Regions from separate parts of the Neobacillus sp. 114 genome, predicted to be linked through region 1. Evidence: predicted binding sites of a transcription regulator. Region 1 holds the regulator's gene; each other region holds the start of a gene.
What was found. The regulator Rex, encoded in region 1, represses fermentation and respiration genes when NADH is low (regulators of the CRP and FNR family bind a similar motif). The targets are predictions, from matches to a motif close to TTGTGAAATATTTCACAA.
Positions count from the first base shown of each region.

Region 2: the regulator Rex is predicted to act here: its motif matches at 5,358-5,375, upstream of pflB (formate C-acetyltransferase).
Region 3: the regulator Rex is predicted to act here: its motif matches at 1,779-1,796, upstream of QNN06_RS20330 (DUF3147 family protein).
Region 4: the regulator Rex is predicted to act here: its motif matches at 1,475-1,492, upstream of QNN06_RS30320 (AtpZ/AtpI family protein).

Region 1 covers NZ_CP126144.1:253,073-261,311, forward strand. The annotation lists gene tsaD (tRNA (adenosine(37)-N6)-threonylcarbamoyltransferase complex transferase subunit TsaD) at 1-602, shown strand, start outside; gene QNN06_RS01395 (ABC-F family ATP-binding cassette domain-containing protein) at 1,038-2,957, opposite strand; gene moaC (cyclic pyranopterin monophosphate synthase MoaC) at 3,120-3,608, shown strand; gene QNN06_RS01405 (redox-sensing transcriptional repressor Rex) at 3,641-4,294, shown strand; gene QNN06_RS01410 (DUF4395 domain-containing protein) at 4,448-4,873, shown strand; gene QNN06_RS01415 (hypothetical protein) at 5,306-5,551, shown strand; gene QNN06_RS01420 (YdiK family protein) at 6,124-6,327, opposite strand; gene QNN06_RS01425 (CPBP family intramembrane glutamic endopeptidase) at 6,324-7,046, opposite strand; gene groES (co-chaperone GroES) at 7,348-7,635, shown strand; gene groL (chaperonin GroEL) at 7,689-8,239, shown strand, end outside.
Region 2 covers NZ_CP126144.1:4,472,167-4,480,405, reverse strand. The annotation lists gene yidC (membrane protein insertase YidC) at 904-1,680, opposite strand; gene QNN06_RS21740 (hypothetical protein) at 1,702-2,004, opposite strand; gene pflA (pyruvate formate-lyase-activating protein) at 2,139-2,888, opposite strand; gene pflB (formate C-acetyltransferase) at 2,973-5,198, opposite strand; gene QNN06_RS21725 (cupredoxin domain-containing protein) at 5,499-5,951, opposite strand; gene mprF (bifunctional lysylphosphatidylglycerol flippase/synthetase MprF) at 6,174-8,239, shown strand, end outside.
Region 3 covers NZ_CP126144.1:4,185,585-4,193,823, reverse strand. The annotation lists gene speD (adenosylmethionine decarboxylase) at 1-1,043, opposite strand, end outside; gene QNN06_RS20335 (BC1872 family protein) at 1,298-1,603, shown strand; gene QNN06_RS20330 (DUF3147 family protein) at 1,825-2,184, shown strand; gene QNN06_RS20325 (DUF3147 family protein) at 2,200-2,604, shown strand; gene QNN06_RS20315 (hypothetical protein) at 2,880-3,017, shown strand; gene QNN06_RS20310 (DUF2087 domain-containing protein) at 3,461-4,039, shown strand; gene QNN06_RS20305 (MFS transporter) at 4,104-5,339, shown strand; gene QNN06_RS20300 (YjcZ family sporulation protein) at 5,478-5,600, shown strand; gene QNN06_RS20295 (ZIP family metal transporter) at 5,736-6,446, shown strand; gene QNN06_RS20290 (GNAT family N-acetyltransferase) at 6,661-7,185, shown strand; gene QNN06_RS20285 (DUF3231 family protein) at 8,166-8,239, shown strand, end outside.
Region 4 covers NZ_CP126144.1:6,202,889-6,211,127, reverse strand. The annotation lists gene QNN06_RS30325 (S8 family serine peptidase) at 1-1,282, shown strand, start outside; gene QNN06_RS30320 (AtpZ/AtpI family protein) at 1,644-1,868, shown strand; gene QNN06_RS30315 (ATP synthase subunit I) at 1,871-2,245, shown strand; gene atpB (F0F1 ATP synthase subunit A) at 2,267-2,980, shown strand; gene atpE (F0F1 ATP synthase subunit C) at 3,037-3,249, shown strand; gene QNN06_RS30300 (F0F1 ATP synthase subunit B) at 3,358-3,888, shown strand; gene QNN06_RS30295 (F0F1 ATP synthase subunit delta) at 3,885-4,421, shown strand; gene atpA (F0F1 ATP synthase subunit alpha) at 4,625-6,136, shown strand; gene atpG (ATP synthase F1 subunit gamma) at 6,227-7,084, shown strand; gene atpD (F0F1 ATP synthase subunit beta) at 7,150-8,239, shown strand, end outside.

The DNA.
Region 1 (8,239 bases):
ATACGGAGCTTGTCTACATGAAAGATCATGGACATTTTGAGGTAATTGGCGAAACAAGGGATGACGCAGCGGGTGAAGCCTATGATAAGGTAGCTAGAACATTGAATCTGCCATATCCAGGCGGTCCGCATATTGACCGTTTGGCCCATGAAGGCCGTCCTACTATTGATTTGCCCCGTGCCTGGCTGGAGGAAGGCTCCTATGATTTTAGCTTTAGCGGCTTAAAATCAGCGGTCATTAATACGGTTCATAATGCCGAGCAGCGTGGTGAGACGATTGCCCCGGAGAATCTGGCCGCGAGCTTTCAGGAAAGTGTCATTGATGTATTGGTGACGAAGACCGTAAGAGCCGTTGCAGAATATGGCGTCAACCAAATATTATTGGCAGGAGGAGTAGCAGCCAATAAGGGGCTTCGAGCAGCCCTGGAAAAGGCATTTTCAGATAAGGCGGATGTTGAATTAGTCATTCCTCCATTATCCTTATGCACAGACAACGCAGCCATGATAGCAGCTGCCGGAAGTGTCATGTTTGAAAAAGGAATTCGAGCAGACTTATCACTAAACGCGATACCTGGATTGGATATAGAAACATATAACACCTGACCTTTCCTAATAAGGAAGGGTTTTTTTAATAAAAGAATCTAATCAAACGTTTAATTGATTTGGTTGATGAACTAATCAAACGTTTAATTGATATTGGCAATAAACTAATCAAACGTTAGATTGAAAACGGCAAATCCTTGAAATAGGCATTTTAAGATTTAAACAAACATTTGATTGAATTTGGGCTAATATAAAAATAGCAATTTTGTGGATAAAAAATTTTTGAAAAAGTGGAAAATTCAAATGAATTGTGGATAATTCAGTGATTAATGTTGATAATGTGGATAAATAGGCGTTTTTTTGTGGATAATGTGGAAAAGTTAATTGGATAACTGAAATAATGGCATTTACAATGTGAATAATTCTGTGGAAAATTAGGCCTTTTGGATTACAAGCATAACAAATAACCGGACTCCAACAGTCCGGTTATCCACATTATTCTGCCAGCTCGGCCCATTCTTCCATTAATTCGTCAAGTTCGGCCTTAGCCTTTTCACTTTTTAAATTAATCTCTAAAACCTTTTCATGGTCCTGAAAAACTTCTGGCTCGCATAATTGCTGTTCATAATTCTGAATCTGTTCTTCAAGCTCCGAAATGCGTTCCTCGATTTCTTCCAATTTACGTTTTCGCTGGCGTTCCAGTTTTTTCGTTTCTTTATCCTGTTGATAACTGTTTTTTTCAGCAGGCACAAAAGCAGAAACCTTCTTCTCGGAGGCTGCCAATGCAAGTGCCGTAAGTTCCTCCTGCTCTAGCTTTTTATCCACATAATAATCGTAGTCGCCGAGGTATTCTGTGCTGCCCTCAGGGCTCAATTCTAGTACCTTGGTTGCGATTCTGTTAATAAAATAACGGTCGTGTGAAACAAACAAAATAGTACCTGGATAATCAATTAGAGCATTCTCAAGAACTTCCTTGCTGTCCAAATCCAAATGGTTGGTAGGTTCGTCCAATATTAATAAATTTGCTTTCTCGAGCATTAGCTTGGCAAGGGCTAGGCGGGCTTTTTCACCGCCGCTTAATGACAAAACGTTTTTAAGCACATCGTCACCGGAAAATAAGAAATTTCCAAGCACCGTACGGATTTCCTTTTCTGGTTTCAGTGGATATACATCCCATAGTTCGTTTAAGACGCGTTTATTGGAGGTAAGGTTGGCTTGTTCCTGATCGTAATACCCGATGGACAAATTGGTTCCGTATTGAATAGTTCCAGCCAAAGCGGGAAGCTTTTTAATAATTGTTTTTAAAAGGGTCGACTTCCCGATTCCGTTAGGGCCGACAAGGGCAATACTGTCGCCTTTATAGACACGAAAGGAAATATCCTCGGAAACCATCTCGCCATCATAGCCGACAGCAAGTGAATCAACAGTCAGTACATCATTGCCGCTTTGGCGCTCAATTTCAAATGAGAAGGAAGCGGATTTTTCATCCCCTGATGGCCGGTCCATGATTTCCATTTTTTCAAGTTTCTTCCGCCGGCTTTGCGCCCTCTTAGTAGTAGTGGCCCGTGCGATGTTGCGCTGGATGAAATCCTTTAAGGCGGCAATTTCCTCCTGCTGCTTTTCATAAAGCTTCATGTCGCGTTCATAATTGGCAGCTTTCTGCTCAAGATAAGAGCTATAATTACCGGTAAATCGCTGAATCAGACGGCGTGATAGTTCATACACCTCTGTAACCACTTTATCCAAAAAATAGCGGTCATGCGAAACAATTAAAATCGCGCCATCGTAGCCCTGCAGATATTGCTCCAGCCAGGAAAGGGTTTCGATATCCAAATGGTTGGTTGGCTCGTCCAAAATTAAAATATCAGGTCTTGTCAGCAGCAGTTTGCCTAGCGCAAGCCGTGTCTTTTGTCCGCCGCTTAGACTTGAAATCATTAATGTAGTATCAGAAAAATTTAACCCATGCAATACAGAGCGGATATCGGCTTCATATTGATAGCCGCCTTGCTCTTTAAACTTTATTTGCAATTCATCATATTCCTTTAATACCCGTTCGTATTTTCCTGGGTCCCCGAAAACAGCAGGATCGGCCATTTGCTCCTCCAGCTTCCGTAGCGTTTTTTCCATCGCCTGCAGGTTCTCAAAAACCGTCAGCATTTCCTCCCAAATGGACAAATTGGACTCCAAACCCGTATTTTGTGCCAAATAACCAACGGTAACATCCTTTGGTTTGATGATTTCGCCGCCGTCATAGCCCATTTCGCCGGCGATGATTTTCAATAACGTTGATTTCCCCGCTCCATTGCGTCCGACAAGGGCAACACGGTCACGGGTTTGTAATTCCAGTTTTATATTCGATAAAATAAGTTCAGCACCATAATATTTTTGTAGTTGGTTAACCTGTAATAAAATCATTTTTTTCACCTCTATTACCTTATGACTAGTGTACCGTATTACCCGAATGTCGGCAATGAAGTGAAATTTTTAATGGAATTATAAAAAAATATACCGATAGTTCAAAGTTTCACACACATGGACATAAAAATATTGTATTATTTTTTGTAGGAGGATTTTTTTATGGCTGAATTTACTCATTTTAATGAAGAAGGCCGGGCCAAGATGGTCGATGTCAGCGATAAGCCGGAAACGGCACGCACGGCACTTGCCCAGTCTAGCATAACAGTAAGCACTGAAATTTATGAAAAAATCACAAACTACGAAATGAAAAAGGGCGATGTCTTAGCAGTGGCCCAGGTTGCTGCGGTAATGGCGGCGAAAAAAACATGGGATATCATTCCAATGTGCCACCCGATCCCATTAACAGGTATCAATATTAGTTTTTCGTGGGAACAGGCCGGGCAGGAACAATATATACTGCATATTGCTGCATTAGTGAAAACCAAAGGCAGTACCGGAGTTGAGATGGAAGCGCTAACAGCCGCCTCTGTTTGTGCCCTGACCGTCTATGATATGTGTAAGGCAGTTGATAAAGGGATGGTGATCGGACCAACCTTTCTGTTAGAAAAAACCGGCGGCAAAAACGGTGATTTTAGAAGGAATATCTAATATATCCATTAAAATTGAAGGGTGGGAGAAATATGTCCAATGAAACGATGAAAATACCACAGGCAACAGCAAAGCGTCTGCCCTTATATTATCGATTTTTACAAAACCTTCATTCTTCTGGCAAGCAGAGGGTGTCATCTGCAGAATTGAGTGAAGCTGTAAAGGTGGACTCGGCCACGATTCGCAGGGATTTCTCTTATTTCGGAGCCCTTGGGAAAAAGGGGTACGGCTATAATGTAAACTACTTGTTATCGTTTTTCCGGAAAACTCTTGATCAAGATGAATTAACAAAGGTAGCGTTAATCGGGGTGGGTAATCTTGGCACAGCCTTTTTACACTACAATTTTTTAAAAAATAATAACACAAAAATCGCTTGCGCCTTCGATGTGGACCCTGGAAAAATTGGCGATTCGATAGGCGATGTTCCAGTTTATTCGATGGACGATATAGAACAGTATTTGATCGAGGAAAATATTTCGGTAGCGATTTTGACGGTGCCGGCTCCGGTTGCTCAGCAGATCACAGATAAACTTGTGAAAACGAACGTAAAAGGAATTTTAAACTTTACTCCAGCAAGACTGAATGTACCTTCATCGATCCGCGTGCATCATATTGACCTGGCGGTGGAGCTGCAGTCACTTGTTTACTTTTTAAAGCATTATCCAAACGACGAAGTCGAAGAATAAATAATAAATGGGCTTCTCGCCAAAATAGGTGAGAAGCCCATTTTTCGTTTGGAAACATTTTTCCTAAACAGATAACTATACAAAGGGAGTTAAAGTAAGTAAAATAAATATACAAATAAGTATCGTAATCCAATAGGAAAGATGGGGATTAAAATGTCAGAAACAGTTCGTTCAATCCCACGGCCGCTCGTGAAAACAAACCAGTGGACAATTGTTTTAAGTGTTGTGTTAACATGGTTATCCGGACAGGAATGGTTTTTGTTAGTGCCGTTAGTTGCCGGTTTGTCTGGTCTTTTATTCGGGTTTAATCCGATTATGCAAATAGCAAAACTGTTTTTAAGAAAGGACCCAAAGGCTTATATCCCTGAGGATTGGGAGCAGCAGCAATTTAATCAAAAAATTGCCGTATCGTGTTTGGGAATTGGATTTGTAGGATTCCTGCTGGGATGGAATGGTGTTGGCTATGTGTTCACAATTCTTGTCGCGGCGGCGGCCTTTGTGGCAATCCTAGGTTTTTGCATCGGATGCTTTATTCATTATCAGTGGAACCAATACCGTTATAGAAAGGCGCACCAATAAAGATAGGGGTCTGAATTTTTCAGACTCTTTTTTGTTTTTCTGCTTACATTTGACGCTAGTCCAAAGGATAAGGGGATTGCAGTTGCAGTCGGAATTGTATTGACCTGTCGCGGTTGGAAATTGGGATGCCTGTGCTGGGTTTATGCTGCGGGCATCTCGAGAGGCAAACTTGTACAGCGATTTCCGAAGTATTATTGGGAAGAAGGTAAAAGACTATCCACTCACAGCAAGCAAGTTGAAACGGATCCAGCATGCCGCAGAGCGAACGACGGCGGGGGCATTCTTGCAGCTGGATAAGCCGCTTAATCCAGGAATTATATTGGACCATCCAATTGAAGTTAGGAAAAATTATTTAATCTGCGTGAACTTGTCTTGCTGCAGAAAATATGTGCTACAAATGAGGGGGCAGAAATTTTACGGAAGGCTATCTCCGTGTTTGCTGTTCATGGCGTCATGGAGGAATTTTCGTCGCTGCCGCGTATCTTCCGCGATGTGGTCGTAAACGAACAGTGGGAGTGGCCGCGTAATCTGCTGCAAAAGCAAATCTACCGCGAGCAGCTGCCGAATGGGACTTATTCTGCGCTTCATTCTTTAAAGCTTACAGCTGATAGCTCTAACAGGGGTCAATTAATGGAGCGGGGCGAAACTTTATTGAAGGCATCAAGGACATTTGAGTGAAATTGGGAAGGGAAATGTCCGTGATTGATAGGCGGTATCAAGGACAATTTGAGTGAAATTGGGAGCGGAAATGTCCTTGATAGGCGGTATCAAGGACAATTTGAGTGAAATTGGGAGCGGAAATGTCCTTGATAGGCGGTATCAAGGACAATTTGAGTGAAATTGGGAGCGGAAATGTCCTTGATAGGCGGTATCAAGGACAATTTGAGTGAAATCGGGAGTGGAAATGTCCGTGATAGGCGGTCTCAAGGACAATTTGAGTGAAATCGGGAGTGGAAATGTCCGTGATAGGCGGTCTCAAGGACAATTTGAATGAAATCGGGAGTGGAAATGTCCGTGATAGGCGGTCTCAAGGACAATTTGAATGAAATCGGGAGTGGAAATGTCCTTGATAGGCGGAATGAAGGACAATTTGAGTGAAATCGGAAAGGAAAATGTCCTTCATAGACGGTATGAAGGACATTTTGAGTGAAAGCTGAAAGGGAAAAGTCCTTCATTAGCCGAATGAAGGACTTTTTAAGTGGATTCAGAAAGGAAAATGGCTTTCATTGGTCCAATCAAAAATAAAGACATCATTGTTTATTCATTTTATCCCTGTACTTAAAATGAATAGCAATCATCTTTAAGGCTGACCCAAAATCAAAGGTGGCGAGGATGACCAAAAGGTAGCTGAAGAAGCCCCAGCCATTGTTTTGGACATCATCGATTGCAAAATAGGTGAACAGTGCACCAAGTATTAAATAAATCAAACCGGAAAACAAAGGTGAACGTCTCATAGAAATCCTCCGATAAAGTTTTGAACTGCCTCTGCCTCACGCATCAGCCGCTCAATGTCATCCTTATAAACCGACTGAACAAGGACGACCATCGTGTTCATAGATACATGGGCGAAAATCGGCACCAGGATACGTTTAGTTTTTACATAAAGAAAGGCAAAGGTAAAGCCCATCGCCGAGTAAATAAGCAGATGCTCAGGCTCCATATGGACAAGCGCAAAGACCACCGAGCTGATTAGGGCAGAAATGAAGAAATTAAACCGCTTATAAAAAGCCCCAAAAATAATTTTTCGAAACACAATTTCTTCTAAAATAGGGCCGATAATACTCGTTACAAGAATGGCCAAAGGAAAGGCATTAATGATCGTGAGGATTTCCTGTGTATTTTTAGAGCCCAATTCAATCCCAATAAGGCGCTCAATGATGGCAGCCGTATATTGGGCAAATAGGGCAAGGAAAACCCCTAAAATCGCCCACTTTATTGAATGACCGATTGAAGTGTTTCTTTCACTATGGACCCCAGGCTTCATTTCTTTTCTTAGGATAACAAGAATGATGAGAAAGGCAAGGGTGAAACTTGTGATCAGCCAAACCGGTACCACAAATTCCTGCCTCCATCCAAAAAGGCGAAATCCAAACATAAATGCAGGAATCCCGGCAAAGCTGGAAAGCTGCATGGCAATATAAACAATAAGGACAATCCAGTATTCCTTTTTCAAATCAAAACTCCTTTTCCATCTATTTTTTCCAATCGAAATGTAATCAATCACTATTCTTCATTCTACCTTTAATGACAAATTAGTTTCAATTTTGAATGCCTGCTTTGAATAGATTGAATAGAAATATGGATTTTATCCATACTTTATAAGGTGGAAAAAAAGGGTAACTTTTTTTAATAAATTTTATGCATCAGACTTGCAAAAGATTTTCAGATTCATTATTATAATAATTGTGTTAGCACTCATCATAGTCGAGTGCTAATAAATGACCGAATAACACATATTTGAGGAGGTTGTTTGAATGTTAAGACCATTAGGTGATCGCATCATCATCGAACTCGTTGAATCAGAAGAAAAAACTGCAAGCGGTATCGTATTACCGGATACAGCAAAGGAAAAGCCTCAGGAAGGAAAAGTTGTAGCTGTAGGTACTGGCCGTGTGCTTGACAATGGCGAGCGCGTAGCTGTTGAAGTTTCTGTTGGCGACCGCATTATCTTCTCAAAATACTCTGGTACTGAAGTGAAATACCAAGGTGCCGAATACTTAATTTTACGTGAAAACGATATCCTTGCTGTTGTAGGCGAGTAAATCCAACAGTTGAAAAATAAAAGTTTTTAAACATATGAGGAGGTTTTTTAACAATGGCTAAAGAGATTAAGTTTAGTGAAGACGCTCGCCGCGCAATGCTTCGCGGTGTTGATACACTTGCTGATGCAGTTAAAGTTACTCTTGGACCTAAAGGACGCAACGTGGTTCTTGAGAAAAAATTCGGTTCACCATTAATCACAAATGACGGTGTAACGATTGCAAAAGAAATCGAATTAGAAGATGCATTCGAAAACATGGGTGCAAAGCTTGTTGCTGAAGTAGCAAGCAAAACAAACGATGTTGCTGGTGACGGTACAACAACTGCAACAGTTCTTGCTCAAGCGATGATTCGCGAAGGCTTAAAGAACGTAACTGCTGGCGCTAACCCAATGGGTATCCGCAAAGGTATCGAAAAAGCAGTTACTGCCGCTGTTGCAGAACTTAAAGCTATTTCTAAACCAATTGAAGGCAAAGAATCTATCGCTCAAGTTGCCGCTATTTCTTCTGATGACAAAGAAGTTGGCCAATTAATCGCTGAAGCAATGGAGCGCGTGGGCAATGACGGCGTCATTACAATCGAAGAATCTAAAGGCTTCACTACTGA
Region 2 (8,239 bases), 2.2 Mb from region 1:
GAAAAACTATCGATAGCCTTTTATTTTATTCGCCTTCATTAATGATTTATCGAGTTAATTTATTTTAATGTAATTAATAAAAAGGCTTTTCAACAAGTCTGTTGATTGGCGCTCCAGGCACTTCGCTTTCCGCGGGCGTGACGGGGAGCCTCCTCGTCGCTTCGCTCCTGCGGGGTCTCCTGCCCCGTACTCCCGCAGGAGTCTTCGTGCCTTCCGCGCCAAACAACAGGTGTATTCAATAAAGTCCTTCAACTCCAATAAAATAAGTGGTCAATTTAATGTTTAAGTCAAAAGAGTATAGCTAAAGTGAATATGAATTTGTTTCTATTGATGAATTGGTTCCAGATGACCACCTTCTTCGCGTATTAACAAATACTGTGATTTATCGTTTCTTCCTGAAAAAGTTCGTCCATTTTATAGTCAGAAAAAATGCTTTATTAATTTAGAAAGGAAAAAATTGACGAAGCTTAGCAGACTCAAAAGAGCTACATGGGATTTGTAACTGTCGGTTACGGGGATTGAATAATGGAAGAGAACAGGCTCTCCTTACTAAAGTCTGTCAAAATATAGAAAGTACTGCAACTCACTTATCAAGGCTGGAAAATGTGTGTTGCAATACTTTCTGTTGATTTGCCTCCCTGTTGATTGGAGCGGAGGGCATTCGACTCCTGCGGGATATTGAGGACACTGGAGACCCCGCAGGCGCCCTAAGCGCCGAGGAGGCTCCAGGTCCTCCCCGCGGAAAGCGAATGCCTGGAGCGGAAATCAACAGGCCCAATAGCATGGACAATCAATAAAAAAAACGGTAATTTAGGTTTAGACAAAATAAAAAATTGCCGAGAAAAATACCATTTCTCGACAATCTGAGAAGCATCGGTGACGATGCTTCTTTTAATGACTAGGTTATTTTGCCTGTGCTTCTGCAGGTTTTTTTGCATACAGCTTTTGACTAATTAAAGTTTGAACAGTCAGGAACGTTCCCCCCACAACCCAGTAAAGCGGCAGAGCGGCCGGTGCACTGAAAGAAAACATGACGATCATAAGTGGGGACATTAACCCCATAAATTTCATTTGTTGACGCTGCTGTTCTGGCATGGTTGACTGAGAAACTCTAAATTGGAAATAATAAATAATCCCTGCAATGATAGTGATTACGATATCAGGATGCCCCAAACTAAACCATAAAAATTTATGGGAAGCAATTTCTTGGGAGCCGCGAATTGCATAGTAAAAGCCTGTTAAAATCGGCATCTGAATAAGAATTGGAAGGCAGCCCATATTTAATGGGTTAACACCATGCTTTTGATATAGTCCCATCATTTCAGCTTGCAGTTCTTGTTTTTTCTTTGGGTCCTTTTCGGCCTTCATCTTCTTTTGAATTGCATCCATCTCAGGCTTTAAGGCATCCATTTTTTCTTTCATATGCATTTGATTTTTATATTGTCTAAGCATTAACGGCATTAACACAAGCCTGATGATTAAAGTTACGAAAATAATCGCCAGTCCATAGTTTCCGCTAAAAACTTCTGCGAAGAAGTGAATAATTTTTGCAAATGGTTCAACAAAGTAGGTATGGAAGAAACCATCATTTTTCCCGCTTGGCTGGGAAGAGCATGCAGATAATAGTAATACAGAAAAAGATAGAATAATTAATAGTAACGATGATTTAAGTTTTTTCATATTTCCTCCTAAAGGTATGATTTAGTAAAGATTAGCGAATAAGAAGGAAATTGGCTTTTCAGAATCATCGTCCCGGAAACACGCTTTTCTTCGCATAAATTTAACGATTCTTATTAAAATAAAACTAATCGTTAAACTACTTTTTTTCTTATAAAAAAACAGCGGGTGAATAATTTTGGAGCCGTATGGGTTCGAAAGCGAACCAACTGATGAGGATTCTACACCCCAAGCCCACAAATTTTTAAAAACCAGTCCTAGATAAATACTCATATAAAGGGCTGTTAAAGTATTAATATCCGAATGATCGATTAATAATTGAAACAAACATTTCACCTCGCATCAGGTAACCAATGATATGAGTATATAAGAGAATAGCCAAATAATCAATTATTGTTGTGATGTTAATGTTTGGGTCTAAATGTTCATGAAAAGTAAAGAACACTTACTCCCGGAAGGAATTAGTGTTCTTTAGGTTTTTGCCAATGTGCAGTTAACATTGAATGGGCAAAATTAACTTTCTCTTCGCTTGGCGGTTCCACATCCTTTAAAGGGTATTCATGGCCAAGTGCTTCCCATTTATAAACGCCCAGTTTATGGTAAGGGAGAATTTCAATTTTTCGAACGTTTTCAAGTGTACCAATGAATTCACCAAGATTCTTCAAGTCTTCCTGTGCATCAGTTACAGATGGAACTAAAACGTGACGAACCCAAATCGGGACATTTCGGTCTGATAAAAACTTGGCAAACTCGAGAATATGGTCATTTGCCATACCGGTCAACTGGATATGCTTTTTCCTGTTTATATGTTTCAAATCAAGCAATATTAAATCGGTGTAAAGTAACAGTTCTTCAAGCTGTTCGATGAACAGCTTGGAATGGGAAAAGCAGCCCCCGGAGGAATCGATGGTTGTATGGATTCCTTTCTTTTTACACTCCTTAAATAATTCAATGAGAAAGGGAACCTGCAGGAGGGGTTCACCGCCGCTAACGGTAATGCCGCCTCCTGAGGCTTGGATAAATGGTAGATACGATTCCAAGTCATCCATGATTTCGGAAACTGTCATATCCTTTCCAGTGCCGATTTCCCAAGTATCGGCATTATGACAAAATTGGCAGCGCAGCAGACAGCCTTGTGTAAAAATTACATAGCGGATTCCTGGCCCATCTACGGTTCCTAATGTTTCAATAGAATGAATGTTTCCGTTCATGGTGATTCTCCTCTCATTAAAAGCGCAACTAAGCCTCATGAACCGCCCTTAGGGGCTCCCCAATCGGCTAGTTTTCTTTATTTCTTACAACGATTCATGGAAGGTGCGATTGATTACATCAAGCTGCTGTTCTTTTGTTAGCTTAATAAAGTTAACAGCATATCCGGATACGCGGATTGTTAATTGCGGATAAAGCTCCGGATGTTCCATGGCATCTAAAAGTGTTTCCCTGTTAAAAACGTTTATATTTAAATGATGTCCTGCTTTAATGGCATAACCATCTAAAATGGACACTAGGTTGCAAATTTGACTTTTTTCCTCCTTACCTAATGCTTTTGGAACGATAGAGAAAGTATTGGAAATACCATCCATTGCATAGCTGTATGGAAGCTTGGCAACAGAGGAAAGTGATGCTAATGTCCCTTTTGTATCCCGTCCGTGCATTGGGTTTGCTCCTGGTGCAAACGGTTCGCCAGCACGGCGGCCATCTGGTGTATTCCCTGTTTTCTTACCGTAAACCACGTTAGAAGTGATGGTTAATATTGATAAAGTATGAACAGAGTTGCGATAGGTTTGATGCTTACGCAGCTTTTTCATAAAGCTTTCTACAATTCCAACGGCAATGCTATCTACACGGTCATCATTGTTTCCGTATTTAGGGAAATCGCCGCTTATTTCAAAATCAACAGCAAGGCCGTTTTCATCGCGAATCACTTTCACCTGGCCGTATTTTATCGCGCTGAGCGAGTCGGTAACTACACTTAAACCAGCTATACCAGTTGCCATCGTCCGAATAATCTGCGTATCATGCAAAGCCATCTCAATTCTCTCATAGCTATATTTGTCATGCATGTAGTGAATGACATTCAAAGTATTAATGTATAGGCCGGCGAGCCATTCCATCATTTGATCGAACTTTTGCATGACCTCATCGAAATCCAAAATATCTGAAGAGATTGGCCGATACACTGGTCCTACCTGTTTTTTTAATTTTTCATCGACGCCGCCGTTGATCGCATATAGCAGTGCTTTTGCCAAGTTGGCACGGGCACCGAAGAACTGCATTTGCTTGCCGATTTCCATGGCGGATACACAGCAGGCAATCCCGTAATCATCACCATATTCAAGGCGCATGATATCATCATTTTCATATTGAATAGAGCTAGTTTTTATGGACATTTTTGCACAATACTTCTTGAAATTTTCAGGAAGCAGTACGGACCATAGTACAGTTAAGTTTGGCTCTGGAGCAGGACCAAGATTATCAAGGGTGTGCAGGAACCGGAAAGAGTTTTTTGTAACAAGCGGGCGGCCGTCGATAGCCATACCGCCAATAGACTCTGTTACCCAGGTAGGGTCACCGCTGAATAATTCATTGTAATCCGGTGTACGCGCAAATTTGACGAGACGGAGCTTCATCACGAAATGGTCAACTAGTTCTTGAGCTTCTTCCTCTGATAAGGTACCGTTTTGTAAGTCTCTTTCGATATAAATATCAAGGAAGGTGGAGACGCGGCCAAGGCTCATCGCTGCGCCGTTTTGTTCTTTAATGGCTGCTAAATAGGCAAAGTATAACCATTGGAAGGCCTCGGCGGCATTTTTTGCTGGTCCGGAAATATCGAACCCATAGCTTGCTGCCAGTTCTTTAAGTTCCTTCAAGGCCCGGTATTGCTCAGAAAGCTCTTCGCGCAGCCGGATATTATCTTCAGTCATTACTTTGCTAGTGTTATTGAAATCTTTTTGTTTTTCTTTCATTAACAAATCGACACCATATAAAGCAACACGGCGGTAATCCCCGATAATTCGGCCTCGCCCGTACGCATCTGGCAGACCGGTAATAATCCCTGCTTTTCTGGCTAAAATCATTTCACTCGTATAAGCATCGAAAACACCTTGGTTATGTGTCTTTCGGAATTCGGTAAATATTCTTTCAATCTCTGGATTTAATTTGTAGCCATATGCTTCACAAGCCTGTTTAGCCATACGAATTCCGCCGAAAGGCTGAAGAGAACGGTTAAATGGCTTATCTGTCTGCACGCCGACTACTTTTTCAAGATCTTCATCCAAGTAGCCTGGGCCATGGGAAGTGATGGTTGATACGGTTTCGGTATCCATTTCTAGGACTCCGCCATTTTCTCTTTCCTGTTTCGTCAATTCCATTACTTGCTGCCATAAGATATTTGTCGAATCTGTAGCACTGGCTAAAAAGCGGTCATCACCTTCATATGGAGTGTAGTTCTTTAGTATAAAGTCACGTACGTTAACTTCTTTTGTCCAAGTCCCTTTTGTAAAAGCCTTCCATGTTTCCATGTTTTTTCACCTCTAAATGAAATAAAAGTTTATATAACAGATTGGTTGTGATTTCTACACTTAAAGTATAACAGGTTAACAATCTGTAATAAGGGATAATTGTTAAGATATTGTGAAATGAAGAATTTGGTGGAGTTTTTCAAGTGGAATTTGAACGAATTATGAACAAGTTAACAAACTGTTTCATTTTTTTATATAACAAACAACGTCTGTTATATAAGAAGGGATCAACAATAACAGCATCTATATAGTGATTACTAGTGAAACAGCATAAAAAAACAGGAGAAAAACGCTCCTGTTTTAATCGACGACAATATCAGCAATCATCGGACCATTATGGGCACGATTGGAATGAACTTCACAGATTAATCGGTATGTGCCTTCTTTCTTGAATTGCAGCGGCACGACAGTTTCTTCACCTTTCTTTACCGTACCCTTGATATCTGTTCCTTCGATATAGAATGGATGCTCTTCCCCGTTAATGCCGGTAATAAATAATTTCACCTTTTCGTCTTTTTCTATAATGATTTGACTAGGATCCCAACGATAGGCCTCAATATCTTTCCCGTTTTTCATTTTGGATTTGTATTCAACAGTGACCATATGGATTTCTCGTATTTTTCCATCTGTTTGCTGGTTAAAGACCGCGGCATCACCAGCTTTTAATAGAAACCAGGATGATATTGCAGCAAGCATAATACCTATAGCTAAAACGAAAAGCAGTGTTTCCTTTTTCAATACTAAAAATTTCACAAGCATAACCCCCTCTAATATTTGCCCTAGTCTATTCATATGCCGGATAGGTAGGAAAACTTGTCTACTTTTTTTCCTGGATTTTCGAATTGCCTCCGGCCGATGGTTGAACGTTCGATAAAATGTCTACACTTGTAATAAGTCACCTCAAGAAAGTAAGAAATTGCTTTGTATTTCTTTCATAAACGTTTATAGTAAAGTCAGGGATGATACGAATACTAGGTGATTATTTTGAAGGGTTATCAGAAGGATAAAATTTTTAAGATTGTAAAATTTTTATTCCCATTGCTTTTATTAATTTTTGCGATTTTTGAAATAAAAAAGTTTGTGGGAAATTTAGATGTTCATATGCTAGAAAACGAATTAAATCAACTCAATTTTTTGACGCTGCTCCTTATCATTGGCGTTACCTTTTCGGCTGTTTTACCGATGCTTTTGTATGATGTGATTTTAGTTCGGATTTTAGGGGCAAAGGTCCCTAAAAAAGAATTGTTAGAGCAATCGTTTATTGCCAATTCCTTTTCTAATTTAATCGGATTCGGCGGGTTAATCGGGGCAGCGTTAAGAACGTACTTTTTTCACAAACTTGAACAGGATAAGCGGCGATTACTCAGTGTTATTGCAACGGTTTCCCTATTTTATTTGGCAGGCATCTCATTGTTATCGTGGGCTGCGGCACTATGGTTCCGGAAGTTCCCTTTATTTGTCGATACCAAATGGCTTTATTTTGCAGTTTTGGGTGTCGCCCTTTATCTTCCAGTCTTTTTAATCATACATAGAATGAATGCTAAAAAAGGCAAGCAATCTTTGATTAAGGTAAAAGAGGGAACCAAGCTCATTGGGGTTTCCTTTGTTGAATGGATAGCTGTCTTTTTTGCTATTTATCTATTGACCAGAATTCTGGGTATCCCAATCCGAATCGAAGATCTCTTTCCTGTCTATATTGCTGCTGTTTGCGCCGGAATCATCAGTATGATACCGGGCGGTCTTGGCTCATTCGATTTAGTTTTTATTTGGGGGATGCAGGAATTTCATATGGCCGAGGAAAAAGTCCTCGTTCTGCTTCTGTTGTATCGGGTAGGCTATTACTTGCTGCCGTTTATCGTAAGTCTCATTTTTTTTGTGAAGCTTTATTGGGAAAGATGGAACCAGTCATGGAATAATTTGCCTAACGCGATATTAGAGGTATTTAGCCACGTCATTTTGACTATGCTAGTGTTTTTATCAGGGCTTATCCTGCTTTTATCTGCAAGTGTGCCGGGGATTATGTCGAGGCTTAAAATTGCCCAGGAACTGTTATCGTTTCCGATTATTAACGTTTCCCATCAACTCTCTGTTGCTGCCGGATTTTTGCTGTTAGGATTATCGAGAGGCATTGAATATAGAGTGAAACGGACATATGAATTAACGATGGCAGCCTTAATTCTTGCAGCACTGTTTTCCATTTTTAAAGGGATTGATTATGAAGAAGCCATCTTCTTAATTATTGTCGCCATCCTACTTAGAGTTTCTAAAGGGCAGTTCTATCGGGAAAGCTATGTATTAACCTGGGGAAGAACAATCTTTGATATTGCTTTAATTGTAATAATTACATCGATGTATATCATCATTGGCTATTTAAATTTACCGGATGCCAAATTGGCGCTGCCTGCAAAATTATTGCCATATGTGATTATCGATTATCACGATTTATTTATGAGTGCGGGAATTGGTTTGTTTATTGCTGTTTCAATCCTTGCCATTGGCTATCTGAACAGCTTATCGAAAAAATGGAAATTTGAATCATCGTTGACACAGGAACAGGAAATCCTTCAGCATTTACATAAATATCAGGGGAAAGTCTTGTCCCATCTCATTTTCTTGCACGATAAGTATATTTTCTGGAACAAAAAAAGAAATGTTATGATTTCATTTCAAAAATATGCGGATAAACTGGTGATCCTCGGTGATCCAATTGGTGAACTAAATGATCTATCCTCCGCCATTGAAGAATTTCAGGAAATTGCCGACCTGCATGGATTTTCGCTTGTATTCTATCAGGTTAGTGAAGAAATGCTTCCATACCTTTATAATCATGGATTTGCCTTTTTTAAATTAGGGGAAGAGGCCTTTGTGAAATTGCGGGAATTTTCATTAGCTGGAAGTAAAATGAAAGGATTACGGGCCATTAAAAACAAATTTACCAGTGAAAATTTTCGTTATGAATTGGTAAATCCGCCTCATTCTAGTGAGCTTTTAAAGGAATTGCGGGAAGTTTCAAATGATTGGCTCCAGGGAAGCAAGGAAAA
Region 3 (8,239 bases), 2.5 Mb from region 1:
TCCGTTTTGAAGCCTGCAGCCTGCAGTGTTTTAGCGATACTCCAATAGACCCGGGGTGTGTCCGCTGGGGAGGATGACTGGCAGACGATGATTCCATTGGTGTTTAAGTGCCGCCCGACTTGATCAAATAGTTCTTTCGTATATAATAAGCTGGTTTCAGTGTCAACTGGATCTGGAAAATCAATGATGATGACATCATAACCGTTCATTTCACCCATTAAGTAAAGTTTCGCATCCAATGTGTGAATCTTCAGCCTGTTATCTTTCAACGAACCCTCATTAACATCAACAAATGCCGGTTCATTTGCGGCAAGCTTAATAATCATCGGATCAATTTCAACAAGGTCGATATGGCTGACATCATGATATTTAATGACCTCCCGAACGGCAAGGCCATCCCCGCCTCCTAAAATCAGCACCCGTTTCCTTGATTTTGCGAGTTCCATTGCTGGCAGGACCAAGGCTTCGTGGTAATGTCTTTCATCCAGCGAAGAAAACTGGAATTCTTCATTCAGATACAATCTCAGGTCCTTTGCCTCGACAAGCAAAATGTCATTGAGCTCACTAGAACCCTGGTAGAGGATATGGTGCCCGCCATTCTTGATTTCCTTAAGAATTTTCATGTCCCATGCATTACCCGGGCGCCTGCTGTCTGTGAACCTCGGATGTGGCTCTTTTGAATATATAGGAGAAATCTGCCTTTCCATCCCTCTTTTAATTTCAATAGCTGTGGCCCGCCCGGCACCGATTTTTCCAAGGAATTTTCTTAGGACTGGCCAGGTATCCTGAGGGGAGCAGGTATATAAATCAAAGGCTGCATACCCGTATTCGGGCCAAGTATGAATGGAAAAATGGGAGGTAGAAATCGCGATGATTCCCGTTACTCCTTGTGGTGAAAAGGAATGGAAGCAGGCCAGCAGAATTTCCAATTCCAGCTCACGGAGGGTATCAAGCATCAAGGTTTTTAATTCATCAGCGTTATTTAAGAGCTCCGCCCGACAATCGTAAGCATCCACGATGAGGTGCTGACCTTTCATCTCCATACTTCCATCCCTTTCTTCGTTCTGATTCATTTATGAGTTCATATTATTGATTTAAAAAATTTTTCATATTTAAGGTATGTGAGTGTATTTCGGGAAGTGATAAATACGTAAATTCGTTTCAGTAAATTAAGACCTTGAGGACAATAAATAAATTGTCAAAATCAATTTAGTGTATGTGTGAAAATTGATACAGGCTTCTGAATCTGAAAATGGTAAAATAGGAAAATCTATTGAGGATAGGGAGTAATGTGGCTATGAACAAGACTGAAATAATTGCGCGCAGAATACTAGGCTGGAAGTTAAACAGATGGGATCGCTGGTATGATTTTGAAAAGGGAATTTTCATACCTGTAGACGAGTTTCAACCCGATCAAAACCTGGAGCACGCGATGCTAATTGTTGAAAGATTGAAAGAGTTAGGGTTTACATATAAAACAGCCGGTGCACGCCAGGCATGTTTTAATGATGTATGCGAAACGGGCAATACGTTAGCGGCGGCCATAACAGAGGCAGCCTTTGCAATCGCTGATAATAGTTCGGTTCCGGATGAATGGCTATAACAAATGTAATATTATTTTGAAACTTAAACCCAACTTTTGAACGATCGAATTTTTCAAGCATTCGTTCGTTTTGCTTTTGGTACCTATTTAGAACTTGATAACGCTTCATAAATGTTAATGAAATGTTCACATGAGCTGCGGATAAATAGGAGTAAAATAAACATATCGAGTAATTATGTGAAATCATTCACAAATATATGTGATATGGACAGGTGATAAGGATGGGTGGACTTTCCGTTAGTGCTTTACTTATAAGATTTATTTTAGGGGGCTTGGCGGTTGTCGCTTCAACGATTGTAGCGAGGAAATTGGGCGAAAAGGCAGGCGGAATATTCGCTGCTTTTCCAGCCGTATTTTTAGCGGCATTACTTACAGCGGGACTGGATTTGAAAGGTGAAGCTCTTGTTTCCCAATCTATTATTCTCTCAAAAGGAGCCATGGTTGGGATGGGAATTAATATACTCGTGGCCATTGTGGCTGTCCTTCTATTAAAGAAACACGGATGGAAAAAAGGACTCATCGAGGCGTTAGGTTGCTGGCTGGCAGTTTCAATCGTAGTGGTTGCCATCACTGTCAATTAGGAAAGGGTGTTAACAATGACAAAAGATTTACTTTTGCGGTTTTTACTTGGCGGGGCAGCTGTTATGGCCAGCTATTTAATTATAGTGGTTTCGCCATGGGAAATCTTAGGGGGGATTTTCGCTGCGTTTCCGGCTGTGATGATTACGGCCGTCTTAATGGCAGGGGTTACTTCCGGAACAAAGAACGCAGCAAAAATTGCAGGCGGTTCCGTCTACGGCATGATTGGAGGCGTTATTTGTGCAGCGACCGTCTGGCTGTTCTTAAAACTGACTCATAATTGGCCGCTAAGTATGCTGCTCGGTCTGCTTTTTTGGCTGATCAGCTCAGTGATGGTGTCAACATTAAGGGAGAAATTAAATATAAAACTATTTAGTAGAAAAATGGTTTTGGCAGAAGCTCGGTTCAGACATCATAAATAATAGAAAAAATGCCAGGCACCATCCGAAAAAGGCAAGCAGCCTGGCATTTTTCATCTTTAAATAATATCAAGGGGAACTTTTCTTGCGGGAGCCGGGAAAACCTCGTCAAGTCTAGATAATTCCTCTGTTGTTAATTCAATACAGGCAGCCGCATAATTTCAAGTGAAAACTCCTGTTCGGAATAGACAAATTTTACAAAAAAATATGCACATTTTTTAACAATCGTCATATATTAGCTTCTGTGTGAGAAATTACGTAGGAAGGAAGTATGGACGATGAATAACAACCAAGTATTAACACCAATCAAGAACGTGGGCAAAGATCTAGGAAATGGCGGATTTAAGATTGTTGAAATCAATGTGACTGACCCGTCTGAAAATTTATTTGCTGTGTGTACGCCTGTTAAAAAATAATAAAAAAGACTATCCAGAAAAACTATCTTTTTTGTAAAAATACATAGAAAGATAGTTTTTTTATTTATGCTATTTAGTGTTTTTTATATATGTAAGCGCATACATTGTAATGAGCAATGGAGGTGAGACCTTTGATGTATATCTATGGTAATGACTATATCAAGTATTTGAACGACGACAGTGCAGGACATTTAACATACGATCAATGGAAAGTGAAAAAGAGTCAACAGGGCACCGATCAATGCGCTTCATGCGGAACTGTGAAGGAACACTTGCAGCCTTGTCCGAAATGCAGACATTAATTGTAATGTTTATAAAACCCACTCAATTGGTGGGTTTTTTTATTTGCTTTATTCAAAAAAAAAATTCACTCGCCTATTGCAAATGAAATCAAATTCAAATAATATCTAATTAGATAATCATTAAAGTAGGTGTACGCAAACATGCAATTAAACAAAATCGTGGAATTTCATAAAGCACTTGGTGACCTTACTAGGATCCGAATCATTGCCTTGCTTCAACAGGGGCCGTTGCACGGGCAGGCGATTGCCGGTAAGCTGGGGCTTAAACCGCCAACGATAACTCACCATATGGCAAAACTTAGAGAGGTGGGGTTGATCAAGGAACGGCGTGATAAAAACACCATCTATTTTTCTCTCAATACAAAAATATTAGAGATGAGTGCTAAGGCTATTTTGAATGTTGGAACGGGAGGCGGAGCAGAGATGGAAATGTCGGTGACAGCGGAGGATAGGGAAGCGATCATTAAAAACTTCTTCACCAAAGAAGGGAAACTGAAAACCTACCCTGCGCAGCGAAAGAAAAAGCTAGTTGTGCTTGAGCATATGGTCAAAGGGCTGGAACTGGGTAAAGTTTATCAGGAAAAAGAAATCAATGAATATTTAAAACAGTATCATGAGGATTACGCTACATTACGTCGCGAACTCATTATGTGTCAGTTTATGTACCGTGAAAATAATCAATATGAGTTAAATCCAGTTGAGGTTTGGTGGTTGAAATAAATTTTTTTACACAACTAATTAGATAATTGTAAAATTAGATGATAATGAAAGGAGTTCCTGGGAGATGGCTCTTTCCTTTATTAAACAGGAAAAACAGTACCGGAATTTGTTTCTAGCCGGTGTCGTAAATGGAATCGGTGATCGCTTCAGTTCCGTTGCTGTATTAGCGCTTGCGATCGAGTTAACAGGGTCAGGCTTTGCAGTCGGCATGACGCTGGCGATTCGGCTATTGCCTTTTGTTATCTTCGCCCCAATCGGAGGCAGGCTGGCAGACCGTTTTTCAAGAAAAACCATTTTAGTGGCAACGGACCTCATCCGCATCGTGTTTGCCTTATCGTTTCTACTGGTTCATGGAAAAGAAGACCTTTGGATTGTTTATGTCAGTACCTTTATGTTAGCGGTTGGCGAGGCTATTTATGCACCAGCGAGAAAATCAGCGATACCTCAGCTTGTCAACAAAGAGCATCTGATGAAAATAAATAGTCTGGAACAAGTATTGGTTGGGATTGTGCTGATTGTAGGCGCCTTTTCAGGGGGGATTGTTTCCTACTTATTTGGAGCGGGTTTAACATTTATGATTAATGCCGCCTCCTTTTTAGGTGCAGCGATTATCATTTCTTCGATCACATTTCCTAAAAAGAAAAGCCTTCAGGATGAAAAGCAGCAGCATAAGGAAAAGCCGATTCCCACCTTTAAAAAGGTAATTTTACTGTCTGTACCGGTTCAAATTCTTCTTTTCTGTGAAGTAGTCATTGCGTCTATGAACGGAATTGATAATGTCCTGATTACCGTGTATGCCATTAAAGAGTACCATTTAGGGGATGTAGGTGTTGGGCTGTTTTATGGAGCGTTAGGGATTGGTTTAACATTAAGTTTTTCTGTCGCCAACCGACTGCGAAAAAATATCTTTGGGATTGGGTTGGCCAGTCTCATGCTTGAGGGGGCTTTCCTGGTAGTATTGAGCCAAACCCATTATATAGCCGCAGCGTTTCTCGTGTTTTGCGGGGCCGCGTTTATGTCCGGGATTGGGAATGCCTGTTTTGATACGGTTCTGATGAAGGAAATTCCTGAGGAACACCAGGGAACAATGTTTGGGTTATTGGCATCCATTGGCAATCCATTATTGGGTATTTCGATGCTTTTATCAGGGGTCGCTTTAGAATACCTGACCCCACGAACCTTGGGGTTAATTGGCGGCAGCGCATATATGTTAATTGCCATTTTCCTGATGGTCTTCCTGTCTGTTAAACGGGTTCGAGAAAGGGACAGCATGCCCAGTCCGGAAATTTTGAAAAAATGATGCCCCCCTTGAAATCGTAATAGAAACGTAAACCAAGCAGGACAGACATCCATTTTTAAAAGGTTATTATATTCGCATTTACGTTTACTGTCACGGCTGCATAAGAATAATTAAACCAATTAGAGAGGTGACTTTATTATGTGCGGCTGGTGCGGTTGCGGTGGTTATGGCTATGGTTTCGGCTATGGCGGCTTTAGCCCATTTGTATTAATTGTTGTATTGTTTATTCTTTTAATTATCGTTGGGGCTAGCTTTTATTAATTACAAGTAAAAAATGAGGTGTTCTTTGAGGGCACCTCATTTTTTAATGGTCCCTAAAGTTGGAATCATTTTTTTAAATGGTGAATACATAATGGAGAATAAATAATAAAGGAGAGGGTTTAGCTGACTACCACTTTGTTTCTTGTTGTTTTAATCTCATCTCTTGCCTATATTCTTGGCGGATTTCTCGTTTTAATTCGAAAAAATTGGCCGGAAAGAACCTTATTGTCATTGGTTGCTCTTAGCGCTGGCCTGTTATTATCGATTGCTCTTTTACATTTAATTCCTCATGCCATAGAAGACTATCATGATAGCAGTTTGTTCGTTTTGCTTGGTTTCCTGATTATGTATTTTATTTTTCTGCCAGGAACTTTTAATGGAAAAAATGGGGTAGAAAACAGTGGTAAATCTGGGGCAACGGGATTAACAATTGGAATGCTGCTCCATAATTTTTTTGAAGGATTATCGATTGGAATTAGCTATGCCTCATCTTTTGAATTAGGTGTTTTTGTTACGATTGCACTGGTAATTCATAAAATACCTGAAGGGCTTTCCTATACTTCGGTTATGCTCGCCTTTTTAAATGGCCGCAAAAAAACTGCCATCTATCTTGTCATTCAGGGGCTTTTTACCTGGCTCGGAGCAGGAATTGCTGTTTTGTTATCGGAAATGAAGGACTTTCAAGAAACAATTGTAGCTATGGGCTTATCAGTAACAGCTGGGATTTTTCTGTATCTAAGCGGGGCTATGTTATTGCCTTTAATAAATCAAGGGACATTTAAAAGTACACCTTTGTTTTTTATAGGTGGGATCTTGCTCTTTTTCATATTACATAGTGTTGTCTAGAACCTATATGATCCCAAATTGAAACGGCTTGGAAATTTCAAGCCGTTTTGTTTTTTGGGCTTTTTATAAAAGATTTATTCTTCTCGAAAGGTCTGTAGTAAATAAAATCGAAATAGAAAAAATATGTAAGATTTTCTGACAAATGCCTATTTAACAGCCTTTATATTTGATACATTTGATCCATATTTTATAAATAGGGATTGGGGGATTTTTCATGGAAAATGGCTTAGAAGTTAGAAAAAACATAAAAATAGAGAGATGCATCTATATTGAGGAACATTTAAACGAACTCTCAGCACTTCTTATCCAAGTTGTTGGGGATGGTGCTTCGATTGGATTTTTACCGCCATTAGGGGAAAACGTGGCAAAGGGGTATTGGGAATCCGTCTTAAATCCAGAGGTGGTCTTATTTGTTGCTAAGATAAATAATATCATCGCCGGGAGTGTTCAATTACATCTATGTTCAAAGCAGAACGGCAGACATCGGGCTGAAATCGCCAAGCTCATGACGCACCCACATTATCGCCGGAATGGAATTGCTCGGTTATTAATGGAGAAGGCTCACGAAACGGCTAAACAAATGGGGAGAACATTAATCGTTCTTGATACGAGGGAAGGAGATCCTTCTAATAGTCTTTATACTTCTTTAAGGTATATTCAAGCAGGTCGGATTCCTAAATATGCATTGTCTGAAAATGGGGATTTTGATGCGACGATAATTTATTATAAAATGATTTAAACTATATAGAGATGGGTTCGTCTAAAATGTTAGACGGACCTTTGTTATGGTAGAACTTGTAAATCGGAAAATAAATGGCTTATTTTTACCGGAGGGACACTTTTATTGTGGTCACGGGAAGAATAGCTAGCTTATTTTTACCAGTGCGATGCTTTTCTTTCACTAGAGGGAAGAATAGCTAGCTTATTTTTACCAGTGCGACATTTTTCTTGCACTCACGGGAAGAATAGACGGCTTATTTTTACCATTGCGGTACTTTTCTTGTACTCACGTGAAGAATAGACCGTTTTATTTTTACCGGAGCGCTGCGTTTCTTGCACTCACGGGAAGAATAGACGGCTTATTTTTACCATTGCCGTATTTTTCTTGTACTCACGGGAAGAATAGACCGTTTTATTTTTACCGAAGCGCTGCTTTTCTTGCACTCACGGGAAGAATAGACGGCTTATTTTTACCATTGCGGTACTTTTCTTGTACTCACGAGAAGAATAGACCGTTTTATTTTTACCAGAGCGCTACGTTTCTTGCACTCACGGGAAGAATAGACGGCTTATTTTTACCATTGCCGTATTTTTCTTGTACTCACGGGAAGAATAGACCGTTTTATTTTTACCGAAGCTCTACGTTTCTTGCACTCAAGGGAAGAATAGACGGCTTATTTTTACCATTGCCGTATTTTTCTTGTACTCACGGGAAGAATAGACCGTTTTATTTTTACCGGAGCGCTGCTTTTCTTGCGCTCACGGGAAAATAGTAAGCCATTTTTACTTTTACCTTCAACCGAGGCCGTTTTATCTTTAAGAACCCAAAACATAGGAGTGTTTTTCAGTGATCTCGGACGGTTCTCTTGCCTCACATTCCCAGAAAATGAGGAAAAAGAACCTTCATTTTTTTCGGATTATGGGAAATGCTATTGAATGTGCTTTAGGAAAGGTGGCACGGGAATGAATTATTTTTCTTATAATTTGAGGAGGATTGCAATGGGTATTTTGAGTGGAAATCCTAAGGAAGAGCCGATGCATTATGGCGAAGTGTTTGATCTATGGGCATCTGT
Region 4 (8,239 bases), 450 kb from region 1:
GAACGTTCAGGGGAAAATCGTTCTAATGAAGCGCGGCGAATTGACTTTTTCGGAAAAAGCAAAAAATGCCCATGAAGCGGGGGCCAAGGCGGTGGTGGTCGCTAACAATCTTAAGGGCACCTTCATCGGCAATCTCGATGCGCCGGCTGCAATACCGATTGGGTCGATTACCAAAAGCGAGGGTGAATTTTTACGAAAAAAATTAAAAAACACCAGCTTGACGGCAAGACTCAAAGTAAACGAGGAAATTGACCAGCTCGCCGATTTCAGTTCCAGAGGGCCCGTCACGGATACATGGGATATCAAACCGGACCTTGTCGCCCCAGGGGTGGCCATCAATTCGACAATTCCCGGCGGCTACTTAAGCCTGCAGGGGACGAGCATGGCAGCACCGCATGTGGCCGGCGCCTGCGCACTGATCAAGCAGGCCCACCCGGACTGGACACCGGAGCAGATTAAGGCGGCGTTGATGAATACCGCCAAACCGCTGACAAAGGAACCTGGAGAGCCAAGCAGCACGAGCCTGGGAGAAACAACCCGCAAACCAATCCGAATTGATCCAATCGGCGGCATCAACAAAGGTAAAACCCAACTTACCCCTGGTCCCTATTACCGCACGTACGAGCAGGGGGCCGGCCGCATCCAGGTGGATGATGCGATCCAGACGGAATCGCTGGTCATGCCGGGCAGCATTCGGTTCGGAAAGTTTAGCAGCCTGAAAAATGTTCATAAAGCCCAATTAAAAGTCGAAAATATCAGCGCCAAACCGCGACGCTACACGTTTGACATTCCACAGCACATCGACGGCCTGGAGTGGCGCTTCCCGCTAGCTTTCACATTGGATCCAGAGGAGTCACGCGACATTATCGTGGAGCTTGCCGTCGACCCGCAGATTTTTAAAGGGAAAATTCACGATGGCTTTCTAACCTTGCATGCCGGGAGCCAGTCCATCCATATACCGTTTTTGTATGTTCTCGAGGAGCCGGGCTACCCAAGGGTTATGGGCTTTGATTTTGCAGAAGGAGATGAGCCGGGTACTTACCAGTACGAGGTCTACGTCCCGGGGGGAGCGGAGGAGTTTGGAATCGCCCTATTCAACCCTGACGATTACCGCTTTGTCGGCTTTCTCGACACAAGCACCGATGTAAAGAAGGGACTGATCCGTAAATCCTTCAAAGCTGAAGACCTCCCATTCGAAGGCACCTACCGCGCCAAAGTCTTCGCCAAAAAGGCCGGCAAAGAGGATTTTATTGAAACGATGATTTCAATTTATAAAAATTAAGACAAAAAATTGGGGCGGCAATCGAGGTGAGAATGCTGCCCGTTATTCCACTTAACCTTTGGGAAATTTTTTAAAAAGTCAGAATCAAGTGTTCACAAAATGGACACAAAATAGCCAAAAAAACTTCAAAAATTACAATACAATAAGAGTGTTAACTTTCACTTCCAAATCGCAAAAAAATTGGGAAATTGTTTGTGGAATAATTCACGTAAATTCATTGACAATGCATGGTGCCTATTGTATGCTAACAAAGGGTGTGGATGGTAGGGTTTTCATCGAAATTTAATTTGACAAAATCCCTCGCATGATTTATCATAATCACCTTTTTGTTTTTCATTCTCTAGACAGTGAGGATGATTTTATTATGCAAAAGAACCGCAATCCTTTTCAAGCCATGGCTTTAATGTCTGCTATTGTTTCCCAGCTGGTCGGCTCCATCCTTATTGGCATTTTTGCCGGAAGATGGCTGGACGAAAAGTGGGGTACAGAACCAATATTCTTAATAATCGGACTGCTCCTGGGTCTTGCGGCAGGGGTTTATTCTATGCTTGTCTCAATCCGCCATTTCTATTCAGGAGATAAATAACAATGCCAGATTTCAGAGAAATGTACAACAGGCAGAGAAAATGGATGTTTTACTTGTTGTCCATCTATGTTCTTGGCTGGGGCTTCACTACATACAAAACGGCTTTCCTTGGGTTGATCCTTGGGACATGCTTTAGCTTCATTATGCTTTGGATGTTAGTGAGAAAAACAGAGAAATTCGACAAAGCCGTCTCGGCAGGAAAAAAGGTCAAATCATTGGGCTCGCTGCAAAGAATGGCGATCGCAGCAATTGCGGTAATGATTGCGTTAGAATACCCTGATTATTTTCAAATAGTCAGTGTTGTTTTGGGACTAATGACATCCTATATTGTCATTATGATAGATTATTTTTATCATGCTCTGCATGCTCAAAAGTGAAGGGAAGCGAGGTGAGTTTATATGCATCATGGGGCTCCTGAGTTTGAATTGTTTGGTCTCTGGTTTAACGGGGCAAACGTTCTTATGATCACAATTGCAAGTGCAATTGTCTTTCTTATTGCCGTATTAGCAACCCGCAAGCTGGCAATGAAACCTACGGGGATGCAAAACTTTATGGAATGGGTGATGGACTTTGTAAAAGGCATCATCAACAGCACAATGGATTGGAAAGAAGGCGGGCGATTCCACATCCTGGGGATTACATTAATCATGTATATTTTTGTATCAAATATGCTGGGTCTTCCTTTCGCAATCGTCGTTGACGATAAGCTTTGGTGGAAATCACCGACAGCTGACCCGATTATTACGTTAACCCTAGCGGTCATGATTTTGGGTCTAACCCATTATTACGGCGTCAAGCTAAAGGGCGCAAAAGGATATGGAGAAGGTTTCTTCACTCCAATGAAATTCTTATTCCCGTTAAAGATTATCGAGGAATTTGCGAACACATTGACGCTTGGTCTGCGTCTTTACGGTAACATTTACGCTGGTGAATTGCTTCTATCGCTCTTGGCAGCGGGATTAGCACACCAAGGAATCGCCGGCACAATCGCCGCTATTCCGCTAACACTTGTATGGCAAGGCTTCTCGATCTTCGTCGGATCCATCCAAGCGTACATCTTTACTATGTTAACGATGGTTTATATGGCACACAAAGTGAGTCATGACCATTAATATATTTTTTTATAAAAAATAAAACATATTTATACATTTTAAGGAGGAACAAAATAATGAATCTTATAGCAGCAGCAATTGCAATTGGTCTAGCAGCAGTAGGCGCAGGTATTGGTAACGGTCTTATCGTAGGACGTACAGTTGAAGGTATCGCTCGTCAGCCAGAAGCACGTGGTTTACTACAAACTACAATGTTCATCGGGGTTGCGTTAGTAGAAGCATTACCGATCATCGGCGTTGTTATCGCGTTCATGGTCTTAAACCGCTAAAATTAAAAAACTCCAGATGGCGAAGAGACATTCATCTAACTTCGCCATTCATTTATGTTCGTTTATGCATTTCTAGTGTGAGCAACTCTTGAAAGGAGTGAACCCAGGGTGTTAACAAGCAGTTTAGTATTAGGTGCAGCCGAGCAAGCGGGCGGCCACGTTAATTATGGAGATATCTTCTTCCAACTGATCGTGTTTATTGTCCTCTTGGCATTGCTGAAAAAGTTTGCGTGGGGTCCATTAATGGGCATCATGAAACAGCGCGAAGAGCATATTGCAAGTGAAATCAACGCAGCTGAAGAAAGCCGCGGAGAAGCGAAGAAGCTTTTAGAAGAACAAAGAAATCTTTTAAAAGAAGCCCGTGCAGAAGCACAGAGCTTAATTGAAAGTGCGAAAAAGCAAGGCGATATCCAGCGTGAGGAAATCATCGCAGCGGCCCGACAAGAAGCGGAACGCCAAAAGGATGCTGCCAAGCTTGAAATCGAACAGCAGAAAGAAAAAGCTGTTGCCGCTATTCGCGAACAAGTGGCTTCATTGTCTGTGTTAATTGCTTCTAAAGTAATTGAAAGAGAATTATCTCAAGCGGACCAAGATGCGCTTATTAACGAATATATTAAAGAGGCAGGAGAAGGGCGATGAGCAACCAACTAGTAGCAAAACGCTACGCGTCGGCTCTTTTTCAAATTGCAAAGGAACAGCAGATTCTAAGTACAGTGGAAGAAGAACTTCGTGTAGTCAAGGAAGTTTTACAATACAATCCTGATTTAAAAGCTGTTCTCAAATCTTCGAAGCTTCCTATTGAAAAGAAAAAAGAGATTGTGAAAAACGCTTTTACATCTGTTAATCAATATGTCTTAAATACAGTATTGATCCTAATCGAACGTCATCGTGAAGGCGAAATCGTGGAAGTTGTGAATCAATTCACGGAGCTGACAAATGATGAACTCGGCATTGCCGAAGCGGAAGTTACCAGCATCCGCCCGCTTTCAGACGCGGAGCGTGAAGCTATTTCTGCCACATTTGCAGCTAAGATTGGGAAGAAATCATTACGAATTGAAAATATCGTGGATTCCGATTTGCTCGGAGGCGTTATGCTTCGCATCGGAAACCGTATATATGATGGATCATTACGCGGCAAGCTAAGCCGTTTAGAACGTAAATTGTTAAGCTAAAACGAAAAGCGGAAGCGACCGTTTAGCGGCGTATGGCCTGGAGCGCTTCGACTGAGATAAAGGAAACACGAAGAGCGATAGCGCATTCGTGCTTGACTTATCGTAGGGAGAAGAGCGAAGGACACTAGCCGCTGGGAGCTGGAGCTGGACAATTCTCAAAGTAAAATGTGTACGAAAAGTATCGTAGAATAGGGGTGAAACTCATGAGCATCAAAGCTGAAGAAATCAGTGCCCTGATAAAGCAACAGATTGAAAACTATCAGGCAGAAATTCAAGTGACCGATGTTGGTACTGTTATCTCCGTTGGTGACGGTATCGCACGTGTCCATGGTCTTGACAATGTCATGGCCGGAGAACTTGTTGAATTCTCAAACGGCGTTATGGGTATGGCGCAAAACCTTGAAGAGAATAACGTTGGTATCATTATCTTAGGACCTTTCACTGACATCAAAGAAGGTGACGAGGTTCGCCGTACAGGACGCATCATGGAGGTTCCGGTTGGTGAGGAACTAATTGGACGTGTAGTTAACTCATTAGGACAACCAATCGATGGCATGGGTCCAATCAATGCAAAGAAAACCCGCCCTGTTGAGCAAGTAGCAACTGGCGTTATGGCTCGTAAATCCGTTCATGAGCCGCTGCAAACTGGTATTAAAGCGATTGACGCACTAGTGCCAATCGGACGTGGACAGCGTGAGTTAATCATTGGTGACCGTCAAACAGGTAAAACATCCGTTGCAATCGATACAATCATCAACCAAAAAGGTCAAAACATGATCTGTATCTATGTTGCGATTGGACAAAAAGAATCAACAGTACGTAACGCCGTTGAATCACTTCGTAAAAATGGCGCATTAGAATACACGATCGTTGTTTCTGCATCTGCATCACAGCCTGCTCCAATGCTATTCTTAGCACCATATGCAGGGGTTGCAATGGGTGAAGAATTTATGTTCAACGGTAAGCACGTATTAATCGTATATGATGATTTAACAAAGCAGGCATCTGCCTATCGTGAGCTTTCCTTGTTACTTCGCCGTCCTCCAGGCCGTGAAGCATATCCAGGGGATGTATTCTACTTACACTCACGCTTACTTGAGCGCGCTGCGAAATTAAATGATGAGCTTGGCGCTGGTTCTATCACAGCATTGCCATTTATCGAAACACAAGCAGGTGACGTTTCTGCTTATATCCCAACAAACGTTATCTCCATCACTGATGGACAGATTTTCTTACAATCCGACCTCTTCTTCTCTGGCGTACGTCCAGCGATCAACGCAGGTCTTTCCGTTTCCCGTGTAGGGGGTTCTGCGCAAATCAAGGCAATGAAAAAGGTTGCCGGTACATTGCGTCTTGACCTTGCATCCTACCGTGAATTAGAAGCATTTGCTCAGTTCGGTTCTGACCTTGATAAGGCAACTCAAGCAAAGCTTAACCGCGGTGCGCGTACAGTTGAGGTTCTAAAGCAGGATCTTAACAAGCCGCTATCTGTTGAAAAGCAAGTTATGATTCTATATGCATTAACTCGCGGTTTCCTTGATGATATTCCAGTACAGGATATTCGCCGTTTTGAAGGAGAATTCCATAGCTGGTTAGACCACAACCGTAAAGATTTGTTAGACCAAATCACGACTACGAAGGATCTTCCGAAAGACGATGATATGGCTAAAGCAATCAACGACTTTAAAAAGACGTTTGCTGCTTCTGAGCAATAAGGTCTAGCAATATGAACGGCGGCGATGGTTTCGGACCCGGTGTCTTTAGCCATCGCCTGACATTCTTTGAATGAGGGTGGTGAGAACCTAATGGCTTCATTACGCGATATAAAAACGCGGATTAATTCGACGAAAAAGACAAGTCAAATTACAAAGGCAATGGAAATGACTTCTGCTGCGAAGTGGAATCGCGGTGTTATGAACGCAAAATCATTCGTGCCTTATATGGAAAAAATTCAGGAAGTTACTGCATCGATTGCCCTTGGTGCAGGCGGCGTGAGTCATCCGATGCTGACCCATCGTCCTGTAAAAAAGACAGGCTACATCGTGATCACATCCGACCGCGGTCTTGCTGGTGCGTTTAACAGTAACGTAATCCGCCGTGTCCATCAAACAATCAAAAGCCGTCATACATCCAATGACGAGTTTGCGATTATTGCGATTGGCCGAGTGGGGCGTGACTTTTTTGTGAAGCGGGGTTACAACGTTGTCCTTGACATTATCGGGGTTAACGACCAGCCGAGCTTCCAAGATATTAAAGACATTGCAAGCACAACTGTCGGCATGTTCTCTGATGGAACATTCGATGAATTATATGTTTATTACAGCCACTATATCAGTGCAATTTCGCAGGAAGTAAATGAGAAGAAGCTGCTTCCATTAACGGATATTTCAACTTCTCACAAGCTCACTTCCTATGAGTTTGAGCCAAGTGCGGAAGAGATTTTAGAAGTCCTTCTTCCACAATACGCGGAAAGCTTGATTTATGGTGCACTGTTAGACAGTAAAGCAAGTGAACACGCTGCCCGGATGACCGCAATGCGTAACGCAACCGACAATGCGCACGAACTGATCCGCGGCCTGACATTAAGCTTCAACCGTGCCCGCCAAGCGGCGATCACGCAGGAAATCACGGAAATCGTCGGCGGTGCCGCAGCGTTAGAATAGTAAGTATTTGGTGTTTAGCGCCAATTTGATAGTTTTTGCAAAGAGTAAGTTAGGAGGGAAAAATGATGAGCAAAGGACATGTTCTTCAGGTTATGGGTCCGGTTGTTGACGTTAAGTTCGAAAATGGTCATCTTCCTGAGATCTATAATGCGCTTAAAGTCGTAAGAAAAGCGCAAAATGCATCTGAAGTAGATATTAACCTAACCCTTGAAGTAGCCCTTCATTTAGGTGATGATACTGTTCGTACAATCGCGATGGCATCTACTGATGGTGTAACCCGCGGTTTAGAAGTAGAAGATACTGGTAAGCCAATTTCCGTACCAGTTGGGGAGCCAACACTTGGCCGCGTATTTAACGTACTAGGTGAAGCAATCGACTTAAAAGATGAAATCCCAGCAAGTGCACGCCGTGATTCCATTCACCGCGAAGCACCAACATATGAAAATCTTTCAACAGAGGTTGAAATTCTTGAAACTGGTATCAAGGTAGTTGACCTTCTTGCGCCATATATTAAGGGTGGTAAGATCGGTCTATTCGGTGGTGCCGGTGTAGGCAAAACCGTATTAATCCAGGAATTAATCAATAACATCGCGCAAGAGCACAGCGGTATTTCTGTATTCGCAGGTGTAGGTGAGCGTACTCGTGAAGGAAACGACCTTTACCACGAAATGACAGATTCCGGCGTTATCAAGCAAACAGCGATGGTATTCGGACAAATGAACGAGCCGCCAGGAGCACGTATGCGTGTTGCCTTGACTGGTTTGACAATGGCTGAATATTTCCGTGATGAGCAAGGACAAGACGTGTTATTGTTCATTGATAACATCTTCCGTTTCACACAAGCAGGTTCTGAGGTTTCTGCGTTACTTGGCCGTATGCCATCTGCCGTTGGTTACCAGCCGACACTTGCTACTGAAATGGGTAAATTGCAAGAACGTATTACTTCAACTAATAAAGGTTCTGTTACATCAATCCAAGCGATTTACGTACCGGCCGATGACTATACTGACCCGGCTCCGGCGACAACTTTCGCTCACTTAGATGCAACAACAAACCTTGAGCGTAAGCTTTCTGAAATGGGTATCTACCCTGCGGTGGATCCTCTTGCTTCTACTTCTCGTGCATTATCACCTGATATTGTTGGAGAAGAGCATT